DNA from 2 places in the Undibacterium sp. FT79W genome. Region 2 is predicted to be linked to the other one. Evidence: riboswitches for the same ligand, from Rfam matches in the RefSeq annotation. Region 2 holds a riboswitch; the other holds the start of a gene.
What was found. A riboswitch is a leader RNA that binds a small molecule or an ion and turns the genes downstream of it on or off. The one in region 2 is predicted to bind thiamine pyrophosphate.
Positions count from the first base shown of each region.

Region 1: it holds a riboswitch for thiamine pyrophosphate, as region 2 does, so the genes downstream of both, thiC (phosphomethylpyrimidine synthase ThiC) here and H8K38_RS12155 (TonB-dependent siderophore receptor) in region 2, are expected to answer to the same signal.

Region 1 is NZ_JACOGB010000001.1:26,780-33,041, reverse strand. Features, by position in the region: gene H8K38_RS00130 (thiazole synthase) at 1-746, opposite strand, end outside; gene thiS (sulfur carrier protein ThiS) at 809-1,009, opposite strand; gene thiC (phosphomethylpyrimidine synthase ThiC) at 1,022-2,947, opposite strand; TPP riboswitch at 3,032-3,135, opposite strand; gene H8K38_RS00115 (diguanylate cyclase) at 3,262-5,304, opposite strand; gene H8K38_RS00110 (valine--tRNA ligase) at 5,592-6,262, shown strand, end outside.
Region 2 is NZ_JACOGB010000006.1:156,727-162,988, forward strand. Features, by position in the region: gene H8K38_RS12150 (methyl-accepting chemotaxis protein) at 1-3, opposite strand, end outside; gene H8K38_RS12155 (TonB-dependent siderophore receptor) at 673-2,808, opposite strand; TPP riboswitch at 2,867-2,964, opposite strand; gene rarD (EamA family transporter RarD) at 3,092-3,976, opposite strand; gene H8K38_RS12165 (cobalamin-binding protein) at 4,137-5,024, opposite strand; gene panC (pantoate--beta-alanine ligase) at 5,024-5,863, opposite strand; gene H8K38_RS12175 (ScpA family protein) at 5,898-6,262, opposite strand, start outside.

The DNA.
Region 1 (6,262 bases), on a different contig from region 2:
GCCAGAAACGCTTCGCGCCCCGCCTCGACTGCCAGCCCCATTGCCCGCGCCATGCGGACTGGGTCTTTAGCACCGGCAATCGCGGTATTCATCAACACGCCATCGCAACCCAGCTCCATCGCAATCGCTGCATCCGATGCGGTGCCAACGCCCGCATCCACCAGCACCGGCACTTTGGCCTGTTCGATAATCAGCGACAGATTCCACGGATTCAGTATGCCCATACCAGAACCAATGAGTGACGCCAGCGGCATCACCGCCACGCAGCCTATGTCTTCCAGCATACGCGCCTGTATCGGATCGTCGCTGCAATACACCATCACATCAAAGCCATCCTGCACCAGTGTTTTCGCGGCTTTCAGGGTTTCCGGCATATTCGGGAACAAGGTCTTTTCATCGCCCAACACTTCGAGTTTGCACAGCTTATGGCCGCCCAGTAATTCGCGCCCGAGCTGCAAGGTGTAGACCGCATCTGCTGCGTTATAGCATCCGGCTGAATTCGGCAAGATTGTGTATTTGGATGGCGGCACCGCATCCAGCAAGCTAGGCGCATTCGGGTCCTGACCGATGTTCACGCGACGAATTGCGACCGTAATAATTTCCGCTCCCGCAGCTTCGGTTGCCAGACGTGTTTGCTTCAGATCTTTATATTTTCCGCTGCCAACCAACAAGCGTGAACGGTAAGTTTTACCGGCAATCGTCAGGCCGCTGTCTGCGTCGATTTCTTTATTTATTTCTGTTTGCATCTTCAAATCCTTTTCTGTTTTTCCGTCAGACAGTCAGCACTGCCTGAGTTATTTTTCAGCCGTCAGCCGCCACCAATGGCGCGCACCACATCGACTTTGTCATTCGCCTGCAATGCGTGATCTGCCCAGCATGAACGCGGAATAATCTGGCGGTTCACCGCCACCGCAATCGCTTTATCCATCAGACTCAGATCGGCAATTAAATCAGCCACCAGTTGTGCAGACCTGATCTGATGCGGCGCGCCATTTAACTGAATTTCCATCATCGTCACCGCTTACTGTTTTTTATAAATTTCAGCGCCGGATTGAATGAATTCCACCGCCTTCACTTCCATGCCTTTTTTCAGCGCATCGATTTCGCTGATACCCTGATTCGCTGCGTAATCACGCACTTCCTGCGTGATTTTCATGGAGCAGAAATGCGGCCCGCACATAGAGCAGAAATGCGCGACTTTGGCAGAATCTTTCGGTAGAGTTTCATCGTGAAATTCGCGCGCTTTGTCAGGGTCAAGACCGATGTTGAACTGATCTTCCCAGCGGAATTCAAAACGAGCTTTCGACAAGGCGTTATCGCGGATTTGCGCACCCGGATGGCCTTTCGCGAGATCAGCGGCATGCGCGGCAATTTTGTAAGTGATGATGCCGTCTTTGACGTCGACTTTATTCGGCAAACCCAGATGCTCTTTCGGTGTCACGTAGCACAGCATGGCCGTGCCATACCAACCGATTTGCGCCGCGCCGATGCCGGAAGTGATGTGGTCGTAACCCGGTGCAATATCGGTCGTCAATGGTCCCAGTGTGTAGAACGGCGCTTCGTGGCACTGTTCTAGTTGCAGATCCATGTTTTCTTTGATCAGGTGCATGGGCACATGACCGGGCCCTTCTATCATCACCTGTACATCGTGTTTCCACGCTATCTGCGTCAATTCGCCCAGCGTTTTCAATTCACCGAGCTGCGCTTCATCGTTGGCGTCGTAAATCGAACCTGGACGCAAACCGTCTCCCAGACTGAATGACACATCGTAGGCTTTCATGATCTCGCAGATGTCTTCGAAATGCTCGTACAGGAAGCTTTCTTTATGATGCGCGAGACACCATTTCGCCATGATAGAACCGCCACGCGAAACGATGCCTGTCATACGTTTCGCTGTCAGCGGCACATATTGCAGACGCACTCCTGCGTGGATCGTGAAGTAATCGACGCCCTGCTCTGCTTGCTCAATCAGCGTGTCGCGAAAGATTTCCCAGGTCAGATCTTCTGCCTTGCCATTCACTTTTTCTAAAGCCTGATAAATCGGCACAGTACCGATGGGCACCGGCGAATTGCGGATGATCCATTCGCGGGTTTCATGGATGTGTTTTCCAGTCGACAGATCCATCACGTTGTCGCCGCCCCAGCGTATCGCCCAGGTCATTTTTTCGACCTCTTCACCTATCGATGAAGTCACTGCGGAGTTGCCGATATTCGCGTTAATTTTCACCAGAAAATTACGTCCAATGATCATCGGTTCGACTTCAGGATGATTGATGTTCGCCGGAATAATCGCGCGGCCGCGTGCAACTTCTGAGCGCACGAATTCCGGCGTGATCTCATTCGAAGGATTGGAAAATGCGGCTGCACCAAAAGACTGCCCCGGATGCTGGCGCCCCATCAGATCTGCCAGCTTGTTACCCATAGGGCCGGACGCTTTTAATTGTTCCAGATATTCTTTGCGTTGCAGGTTTTCGCGAATCGCGATGTATTCCATTTCTGGTGTGATGATGCCTTGCCGCGCATAGTGCATCTGCGTCACATTTTTTCCTGCCAGCGCTCGACGTGGTTTGCGTTTCAGGTTGAAGCGCAGTTCAGCCAGTTTGGGATCATTCAGCCGCGCTATGCCATATTCGGAAGTCGGGCCAGCCAGCTCTTCGGTATCGTTTCTTTCTGCAATCCAGTTGCCACGCACAGAAGACAGGCCGGAACGGATATCAATTTTGACGTCAGGGTCAGTGTACGGACCGGAAGTATCGTAGACATAAATCGGCGGATTTTTTTCCGAACCGAACATGGCGGGCGTATCCGACTGGCTGATTTCGCGCATGGGCACGCGGATATCGGGGCGGCTGCCCTGTACATAGATTTTGCGGGAATTCGGCAGCGGCTGTATCGCGGCTTCATCAACTGTCGCGGTGGCGGACAGAAATTGTGGGTTGGCATTCATTTTGGCTCCTTTGCGCTTTGCATATAGGCATGGAGCCAGCAAAGGAGTTTGTAAAGAGGTGGCAGTTGTCGCGGTAACGACGTTGGCAGTCTTTAGCAGCTTCCCTTCGCTGGCATTATCCAGATCAGGTTCGAGGGTATTTCTCACCCGTCATCGCACAAGTGCGGACAGGACCCCTAGCATTTTTTATCCGGGCAAAAACAGTGCTTTTGTCTTTGCCCGGAAGACCGCCATTATAGCGGGTTTATTGCGGATTTAATCAGAGTGTCAATTTTACGATTGCATGATGAAAATCAGACAAACCAATATCAGTATCAATGCGGCTCTGGCGTTTTAGCGAATGATAAATCCAGCCTGGGTGGCCCCGACACTTCGATCAACTCCACCATGCCATTCGCAATCGCCGTGGAGATATCCGTTTCCAGCACTGGCAACGCGATCTCAGGCGGAACCAACAAACGCGAAATACCGTAAGCACGGTTACGACCATGTGCCTTCCCCAGGTACAACGCCATATCGGCAATCTGCAATACTTTTTCCCAGCCGAATGCCGACTCTGGTACGTCAGAAAATGGCAAGGCAATGAAGCCCGCGGTTACCGTGACCTGTATTTCCTTGTCGCCGGCAACGATAGGTTCAGCTCCAACCGCTTGCAACAGACGTTCAACCAAACCGGCGCTCTGGGATGGCGACGATTTCGGTGAAAACACCAGAAATTCCTCTCCGCCCCAACGCAGCACCATATCGGTGTCCCGCACCACTTTCCGCAACCGGTGCGCTACTTCCATCAACACCGCGTCCCCAACGGCATGCCCCAATCCATCATTAATCTGTTTGAAATAATCGATATCCAGCAAGATCAGACAATCCGGATTATTTTCCTGCACATCGCGCCGCTCCGCCTCGGCCTGCGCCATTCTTGCCTTCATCATGTCGAGGAAAGAACGGCGGTTGTAAAGCCCGGTGAGCGGATCACGTATGGCATGAAATTCCAGCTGTGAATTAGCTTCACGCAATTGCAGATTAATCCTCTTTACCCGGCGATATAACAGGAACAAAAATGCCACCATCAGCACAGTCACAATCGCCCCCAGCAGCGTAACGATTTGCTGCAAGCGATGATTGCGGATGTCCGCGTCCTTCAGGTCATTTTCTTTCGCCAGTAATTCAATCTGCTTCTGCTTTTGCTCGGAATGGAACTGTTCCTGTAATGCGGCAACGGCCTTGGCCCGGTCTGAGCGAAATAGTTCGTTGCTGAGTTCTTGCTGCTGACGCACGGTTTGTAACGCCTCTTTGTACATAGCGGCGCGCTCATACATCGCGGCCTGCTCGGCTAGTACAGCCTCGGCATCCGGCTTCTGATCCGAGTCGAGAAAGTACTTCACTACGTCGTTAATCAACTCAACGCCTTGGGAAATCTTTCCCTGACCTGCCAGCGCAAACCCCAGATTCACACGGGCGATGGTGATCGATTGCTTGTCCTTCAGTGTCTCAGCTTCTTTGAGTGCCTGCCTTGCATAATTTTCCGCCTGACGGTACTGATTCATGATCAGGTAATAATCGCTGATATTAATCAGGCTGGTCACCGCCATGGCGACTAATCCCGCCTCGTTGGCCAGTTTCAGGGCGCGCTTATACGCTTCGGCTGCCTCCTTATTTCTGTGCAGCGCCGATAATGCAATTCCCTGGCTGATGTTCAGCGATGCCGCCGTTTTGGGTGAGCGCGACAAAGGCGACAAAGAAAAAGCTTCATCTATCGTCACCAGCGCTTTTTCAGGGTCTTTCATGACGGAGTACAACTTGGCAATGGCGTCCAGTTTGTACATGCGGTTTTCGATTTTGCGTGTGGTCAGCTCATCGGTGAGCCGTAATGCTTCGAGAAAATGCTGCAATGACGCCGCAAAATTACCGGTAATGTAATACGCCGAGCCAAACGCACTGTGCAAACGCATACGAACCTCCGCGCTGGCGGATGCATGCAGAGTAGATCGTATCTGTAATAAGTTCTTTATCGCATCATCGGGTTTACCATCATCAATCAGTGCGTAACTTTCCATGATGCGGGCGATTGCCACACCATCCTGATCATGTTCAGATCCTGCCAGTGTTTTTAATTCAGCAATGCTATCAAGCGCGGACTGTATCCGTCCCGCATCGTAATACAGGCTGACGATGACCTTGAGCGCCTCCAGACGCACCTTGGGTGTCGATTTGGCGAACTGTTTTTGTTTCAGGAACTCAAGTTGTTTTAAGGCTTCGGTATTATCGGTATCAGATAATTTCCGGATATTGTTGATATGTTCAAGATCGGCCTTTTCGTCAGCTTTTGCAGGAGACGCCGATAGCGAAAGGGCCAACGCACCACAGACACACAGAGATATAAAAGTCCACGTTCTGAGGTTCGCCATCGGTATTTATAAGCAACGAAAAGTAAAAGGCAGGAAAATCTATCCTAACACTTTATCGCAAAAAAATAACATTTTTGGGACAAATGCGGGAGCGACTAAAAAACAGGTAGCAAAACTTCTACGACAATTGACAGGACTAAGCAGCAAAAAGCCGGGCAGAATTATGTAATAGCGCGATATCAGACAGCACTGTCATTTATAATCAAAGGTTTAGCACACTCAACTTTCAGACAATCATGGAATTAGCGAAGTCTTTCGAACCCGCAGAAATCGAACAACAATGGCGCTCCGAGTGGGAGAAACGCGGTTATTTCGCGGCCAGCATGGACGATGGCAAACCCTCATTTTCTATCCAGTTGCCGCCGCCGAACGTGACCGGCACGCTGCATATGGGGCACGCATTTAACCAGACCATCATGGATGGTCTGACACGTTACTATCGTATGCGCGGTTACAACACGGCGTGGATACCCGGCACCGATCACGCCGGTATCGCGACGCAAATCGTCGTGGAGCGTCAGCTCGATGCGCAAAAAATTTCACGCCATGATCTTGGCCGTGAAAAATTCCTCGAAAAAGTCTGGGAATGGAAAGAAAAATCCGGCTCCACGATCACCGGCCAGATGCGTCGCATGGGCGCGTCCGCCGATTGGGATCGTGAATATTTCACGATGGATGCCGAGCGCTCGAAATCCGTCACCGAAGTATTCGTGCGTCTGGTCGAGCAAGGTCTGATCTATCGCGGCAAACGTCTGGTGAACTGGGATCCGGTACTCGGCACTGCGGTATCTGACCTTGAAGTGGTATCGGAAGAAGAAGACGGCTCGATGTGGTATATCCGTTATCCTCTGGCAGATGGTAGCAATTATCAATTTCCGATTGCCTTCGATGAAGATGGCAAGGCCAC
Region 2 (6,262 bases):
CATGTCTCTTCCTGTCTTGTTAAAGAAAATTTTTTCTTAGGGGGGGTACAAATGTGGCATATTTTTTTGTGATATGAGGCAGGGGTAAAAAACACCTCATCGTTCACGGTTTGCAGTCACTGTCCGATTCAGATTAATTCAGCCCGGCCGGACGCTGGCAGATAAAGATCGGGTAACTTTATCGAAACCGATTTAGGCAATCAAAGCGATCAATTCTATATAAAGCACTATGTTAATATAGAAACGTTGATTTATATCAACATTGCGGCAATAACAACAAAATCCAGTTAATTTCGATCTTTTGCTTGATCTGCTGGCATGGTGTGTTGAAACACGTTTGTTTTTTGATTGATACCTCTCGCCATTCAGCATTCTGCTCTGCTTTGGATTTGTAAAACGTGTTCTGGGTTCGTGTTTTTTGGTAAAAGTAGGGAGTATGTTCAATTTTCGCTTAAATCTCTTTGAATCTATTGGGTGTTAGAAAATACTCCCCCCAGTATATTTTTCGTTAAATTGACCTGCTGCCATCAAATAGCAGTCAGACTGACTATCAATCTGGTAAACAATCCAGCAATAAAAAAACGACGATCGCCATCGCGTATCGTCGTTTTTCTTCTGTGAGATTTCTGAGGATTGTTGCTAAGTTTCAGCTCAGATCAGAGACCGGCAGAATCAGAAATCAAACTGTGCAGACAGTTTGTAAATCCGTGAGGCGCCCGGCAGCAAGTAGCCGCCGAGGGATTGCGTGACATCGCGCCAGTAGAATTTATCGAATGCATTGTCGATATTAAAGCGCAAGGTCGTCGCGGTGCCGGCAATGCTGGTCACGTAACGCGCACCCAGATTCACGACCTGATAGCCGGGCACAATCACCGCGTTATCCGGCGAATAGGCTTTATTGCCGGAATACTGCCAGCTCGCATTCAGATTCAGCCCTTTGACTTGCGCCACAGCGTAGTCGGCATAGATGCTGGATTTCAGCTTAGGTACGTTCAACACGCGTTTGCCATCGAGCGCGGCATTTCCGGTGTCTTGCTGTTTCGCTTCCAGCGCGGTGATGCTGGCGCCGAGGTACAGTTGCGAACTTAATTTGCCCTGTGCTGCGAGCTCCAGCCCGGTATGTTGCGCTTCGCCATTCTGTACATAAACGTTGGCGCTGTTGGTATATTCGAGTGGTTTCTGAATGCGGAAAACAGCCGCAGTGATGCTCAGATCACGGTTCAGATCGCTCTTGATACCGAACTCCAGTTGTTTCGAGCGTGCCGGATTCAGCATGACATTCTGATTGCTGGTGCCGAAAGGGGAGATGCCGCCATGTTCCAACCCTTGCGCAAACGAACCGTACAAAGACATGGATTGCACAGGTTGATAGACCAGCGCAGCATTCGACACCCAGGCATTGCGGTCATAGCCGGGATTATCGAGTTGGGTGCGCTCTATATGCAGATGGCGCACGCCGGCGTGCAGTTTCCAGGCATCGCTGAGGCTGATGATGTCTTGAGCAAATACCGACCATTCTTTATCGGTGCGACGTAAGCTGGCCGCTCCCGGCTGATTTGGCGATGGTGCAACGGCAACCGGGTTATACAAATTGCTGGTACCAGCGTAATCGTAAATGTAATCGCCAAAATAATCTTTGCGGCGGGAAGTGGATAAACCTGCTGCAAACGTATGGGCGAATACGAAGGTGTTAAATTTACCGCTGAGCAGCGCCTGGGTGCCGGTCATCGATTTCGACTCATTCAGGCTGCGATAATCATACACATCGTAATCGCCATTCGCGCAATAGCCCGGGGCCAGATTGGCAGAACTGCAGCCATACGGAAACGCGGTGTAATCGTCGCGTTTGAATTCATGCTGATTTGCCGCAAAGCTGGCGTTCCAGTCGGCGTTGATTTTGTATTCAAAACGCACGCCCACATTGGTGTTGCGGGTATCGACCGGTTTCGCCCACGGCTGTTGATTCAGCATCATATCGGCGCTGATATTGCGTGGCAGATCGGTGCCATTCGTGAGCTGGAAGCCCGGCACTGAGAGCTGTGATTTGTGCTGATAATCGAGATCGAGTTGCAGCAAAGCCTGCGACGACAAATGCCAGTCGAACGCGCCGGAAATAAACTGGCGCTCACCATTCGCCCCTTTGACATACGAGCGCAGGCGTTCGCCTGCGGCATTGATGCGATAACCGAATTGGCGGTCGGCGCTCATGCCGCCCAGATCGGCACTGCCATACAAAGTGCCGCGTTCTGACATTTCAGTGGTGATGCTGCGCAGTGCGGATGTGGTCGGGCGCTTGGTCACATAATTCAGTATGCCGCCCGGCGTGGCAAAGCCAGACTGGAATCCGGAAATACCTTTGAGGATTTCAACGCGTTCTTTATTTTCCAGCGGAATCGAGGCATCGCCCGGAATCGCAAAACCATCTTTGCGATAGCTGCTGGAATTATCCAGCGCAAAACCGCGAATCGAGAATTGCTCGGCATAGCCGATCGCGTTATAGGCGTCATTCACGCTGGCATCGAATTTCATCGCATCGGTGGTCTGGCGTATGCGCAAATCCTGCATTTGCAGCGTCGTCCACGCGGTGACCGAAAACGGTGTCTCGATCAGTGCGGTATCCAGAAAACCGGCGGCTTTGGTGCGTTCGGCTTTGGCATCGCTGAGCCGGTTGCCGCTGACGACGACTTCAGGTAAGTCTTTTTCAACGGATTGCGCGTGCGCCGCGTTCCATGCAAATGCCTGTGCGACAGCAATCGCGATCAACGATAAACGGCGTGGATGAAGATGATGTGCAGATGGGTTTTTCATGTTGTACTCTCGGTTGCGGTGAAGTACAGCGCGGGAGTACACAAAAGGACGTGGCAGAGGCATGAACTTTGCGCTTCCCTTCGCTGGCATTATCCAGATCAGGTATAAGGGACTCTCTCACCCGGAAAAACATTTCCAGGACCCCTAGCGAAGGCGCCACTTTAACATGAATCGTTTAGCTCAATAAAAAAAAGCACACCTGGTGTGCTTTTTTGCCTCAAATATACTGGGGGGAGTATCTTAAAACCCCCAGCAAATACGCTGAGATTTGGTGCAATCAGGCTTATACTCCCTGTTTTTTGGCTGCGAAGCTGATCCACATGCCTTCCATGGAATACACCAGCAGCGCCGCCCAGATCGCAATGAAGCCGAGCAATTTATGCTGATCAAACGCTTCGTGAAACACCCAGATGCCGAGTAAAAGTTGCACGCTGGGCGCGATGTATTGCAGTAAACCGAGTGTCGTCATCGGAATCCGGCGGGCACCGGCGGCGAACAGTAACAGCGGTATCGCCGTGATCGGGCCGCTGAGTGCGAGCAATATCTGCATGTGGCTGTCTTGTACAAGAAACGCATTTTGCCCATGCAAAGTCAGCCACGCCAGATAAGCGAAAGCGAAGGGAAACAGCAGTATCGTTTCCAGCGACAAGCCTTCCAACGCGCCCAGTGAGGATGTTTTACGCAACAGACCGTAAGTGCCGAAGGTGATCGCGAGCGCTAAGGCCACCCAGGGCAGATGGCCGGTTTGCCAGGTCAGCCAGGCGACACCAAGCGCCGCAAAGGCGACGGCCAGCCATTGACCCGGACGCAGCCTTTCCCGCAACACCGCCGAGCCGATCAGAATATTCACCAGCGGTGTAATGAAATAACCCAGACTCGCATCGACGACATGACCATCGTTGACCGCCCAGATGTAGATAAACCAGTTGCTCGACAAGAGCAGGGCGCTGAGCGTAAAACCGGCAATCACTTTCGGCTGGCGACGGACAGCGCTCAGCCATGACCATTGCTGACGCCAGGCGAGCACGCCGGCTAAAAACAGCAGCGACCATAACATACGATGGATCAGTATTTCTAAGGAGGGAACGCTTTGCAGTGCTTTGAAATACAGTGGAAACAGACCCCAGACGATGTAAGCGGAGCCTGCCAGGAAGATGCCTTTACGCATGTATCATATCCAGAAAAAAGCCGCACAGCGGCTGAGGCATGAATTATCCTCGTAAAGACAGAATCATGCTTGAGGGGTAACTATTTGTTGCGTTGAATTGTGCGGATAGTGGGCGGATAGTGGGCCGATAGAGGAGATGACTTGGGGGCGTAAGCCCGTTTTACTTTTCTCTGGCCGCAGCAATTTGCTTGCAGAGTGCTTCGGTGCCATCGAGTATGCGTGGCCCGGCGCGGTTCAGCCAATCGCCATTCACTGCGTACAGATGATTTTTCTTTGCTGCAGTCAGCACTGAAAACTGTCGCCACTCATTCAGGCTATCGGTGTTGCTGCCTCCAGTGATAATGGCATCCGGATTCGCCGCCAGCAAAGCTTCCACTGACACGGTGGGGCTGATTTCTTTCAGTGCACCAAAGACGTTTTTTCCGCCACATAAGCGTATCGCCGCCGAGACCATGTGCGTATCATTCAGCGTCATCAGCGGCTTGCGATTGACTTGATAAAAGACACTGATGGGTTTGTCGCGTGCGCTCTGATATTGTTTCTGAAGGTTGGCGAGCCGCAAACGGAATTGCTCTGCGGCCGCTTTACCAGCGGCTGGCGTGCCAGCCAGTATCGCCAGTCGTTCCAGCGAGGAGGCCACCATCTCGTAATCGCGAGGCTCACTCTCAAAAACGGTGATGTGATTGTCGCGTAATTTGTTAACCAGTAATTTGCCGCTACCTGTGCCCCACACCACTACGAGGTCAGGTTTTAAGGCCAGCAGTTTTTCCAGATCTAAGGCAAAGACATTGCCGACCGATGGCAAGGCCTTTGCAGCGGCGGGGAAATCGCTGTAATCACTGACGGCAACGATACTTTTTGCGGCACCAGCTGCAAATAATAATTCGGTCGCATGCGGCGCCAGACTGATGATTCTTTGCGCTGGTTTATCCAGCGTAATCGTACGCTGCGCATCGTCTTTGACACTGACCGCCGCCACACTGCTGGCGCTGACCAGCAGTGCAGGCAGTATGCAGACGCTGCCAATCAGCATGCGCAGGGATGTCATCAGATTTCCAGATTGTCGATCAGACGGGTATTGCCGAGCTTCGCGGCTGCCAGCACCACCAGCGGCGCGCCTTGCGCGATATCGCCAGCAGATGGCGGTTGCAGGTCGGCACGTTTGCGGATCGCAATGTAATCCGGTTTCCAGTGACGATTTGTGAGGCTGGCCATGGCTTTGCGTTCGAGTTCAAACATATCCAGATGACCGCCACGGACTTCTTCTGCAACCTGATTCAATGCCTGATACAGCGCCGGTGCTTCGGTCCGCTCTTCGGCAGAGAGATACATATTGCGCGACGATAAGGCGAGGCCGTCATCAGCACGGAAAGTGTCGGCGGCGATGATTTCGGTTGGCAAGGCAAATTGCTTGCTCATATTTCTGACGATCATCAGCTGTTGATAGTCTTTCTTACCGAACACGGCAACGCGCGGTTGTACGCAAGAGAATAATTTCAACACCACCGTGGTTACGCCAGTGAAAAAGCCGGGGCGGAATTCGCCTTCGAGAATATTGCCGAGATCGTCTGGCGGACGGACGCGGAATTCCTGCGGCTCCGGATACAGATCTTTTTCTGTCGGCGCGAACAAAATATAGACGCCTTCTTTTTCCAGCTTTTCTACGTCAGCCTGGAAAGTACGCGGATATTTGTCGAAATCTTCGTTCGGTCCGAATTGCAGACGATTGACAAAAATCGAGGCGACCACCGGGTCACCATGCTTTTTTGCCAGTCGCATCAGCGACAGATGGCCTTCGTGCAGATTGCCCATGGTTGGCACAAATGCCGTGCGTAACTGACCGCTCAGATGGTCGCGTAATTCTTCAATGGATGAAATGATTTTCATAATGAATGTGTGATGTTTCGGTTATCAATGATACTCAGACTGGCGAATAGGCGAGTCTGACGTAGATGGGCGCGAAGGCTTCGGCCTGCGTGATTTCTATCAGCGTTTCTTTCGCCAGTTCGAGCAAGGCGACAAAATTCACGACCAGTACCGGCGCGCCACGGGAAGGATCGAACAGTTCGGAGAATTCGACAAATTTAGTCGATTGCAGCTTGCGTAAAATACCGGACATGTGTTCGCGTACCGATAATTCTTCGCGGCTGATTTTGTGATGCGCCACCAGCGTTGCCCGCTTCATGATGTCGGCCCAGGCGGCTTGTATATCGGCGATTTCCACGTGCGGCCAGTGCAATACCGTGTTTTGCTCGACGAATACCTGCGCATGCAAAAAATCACGGC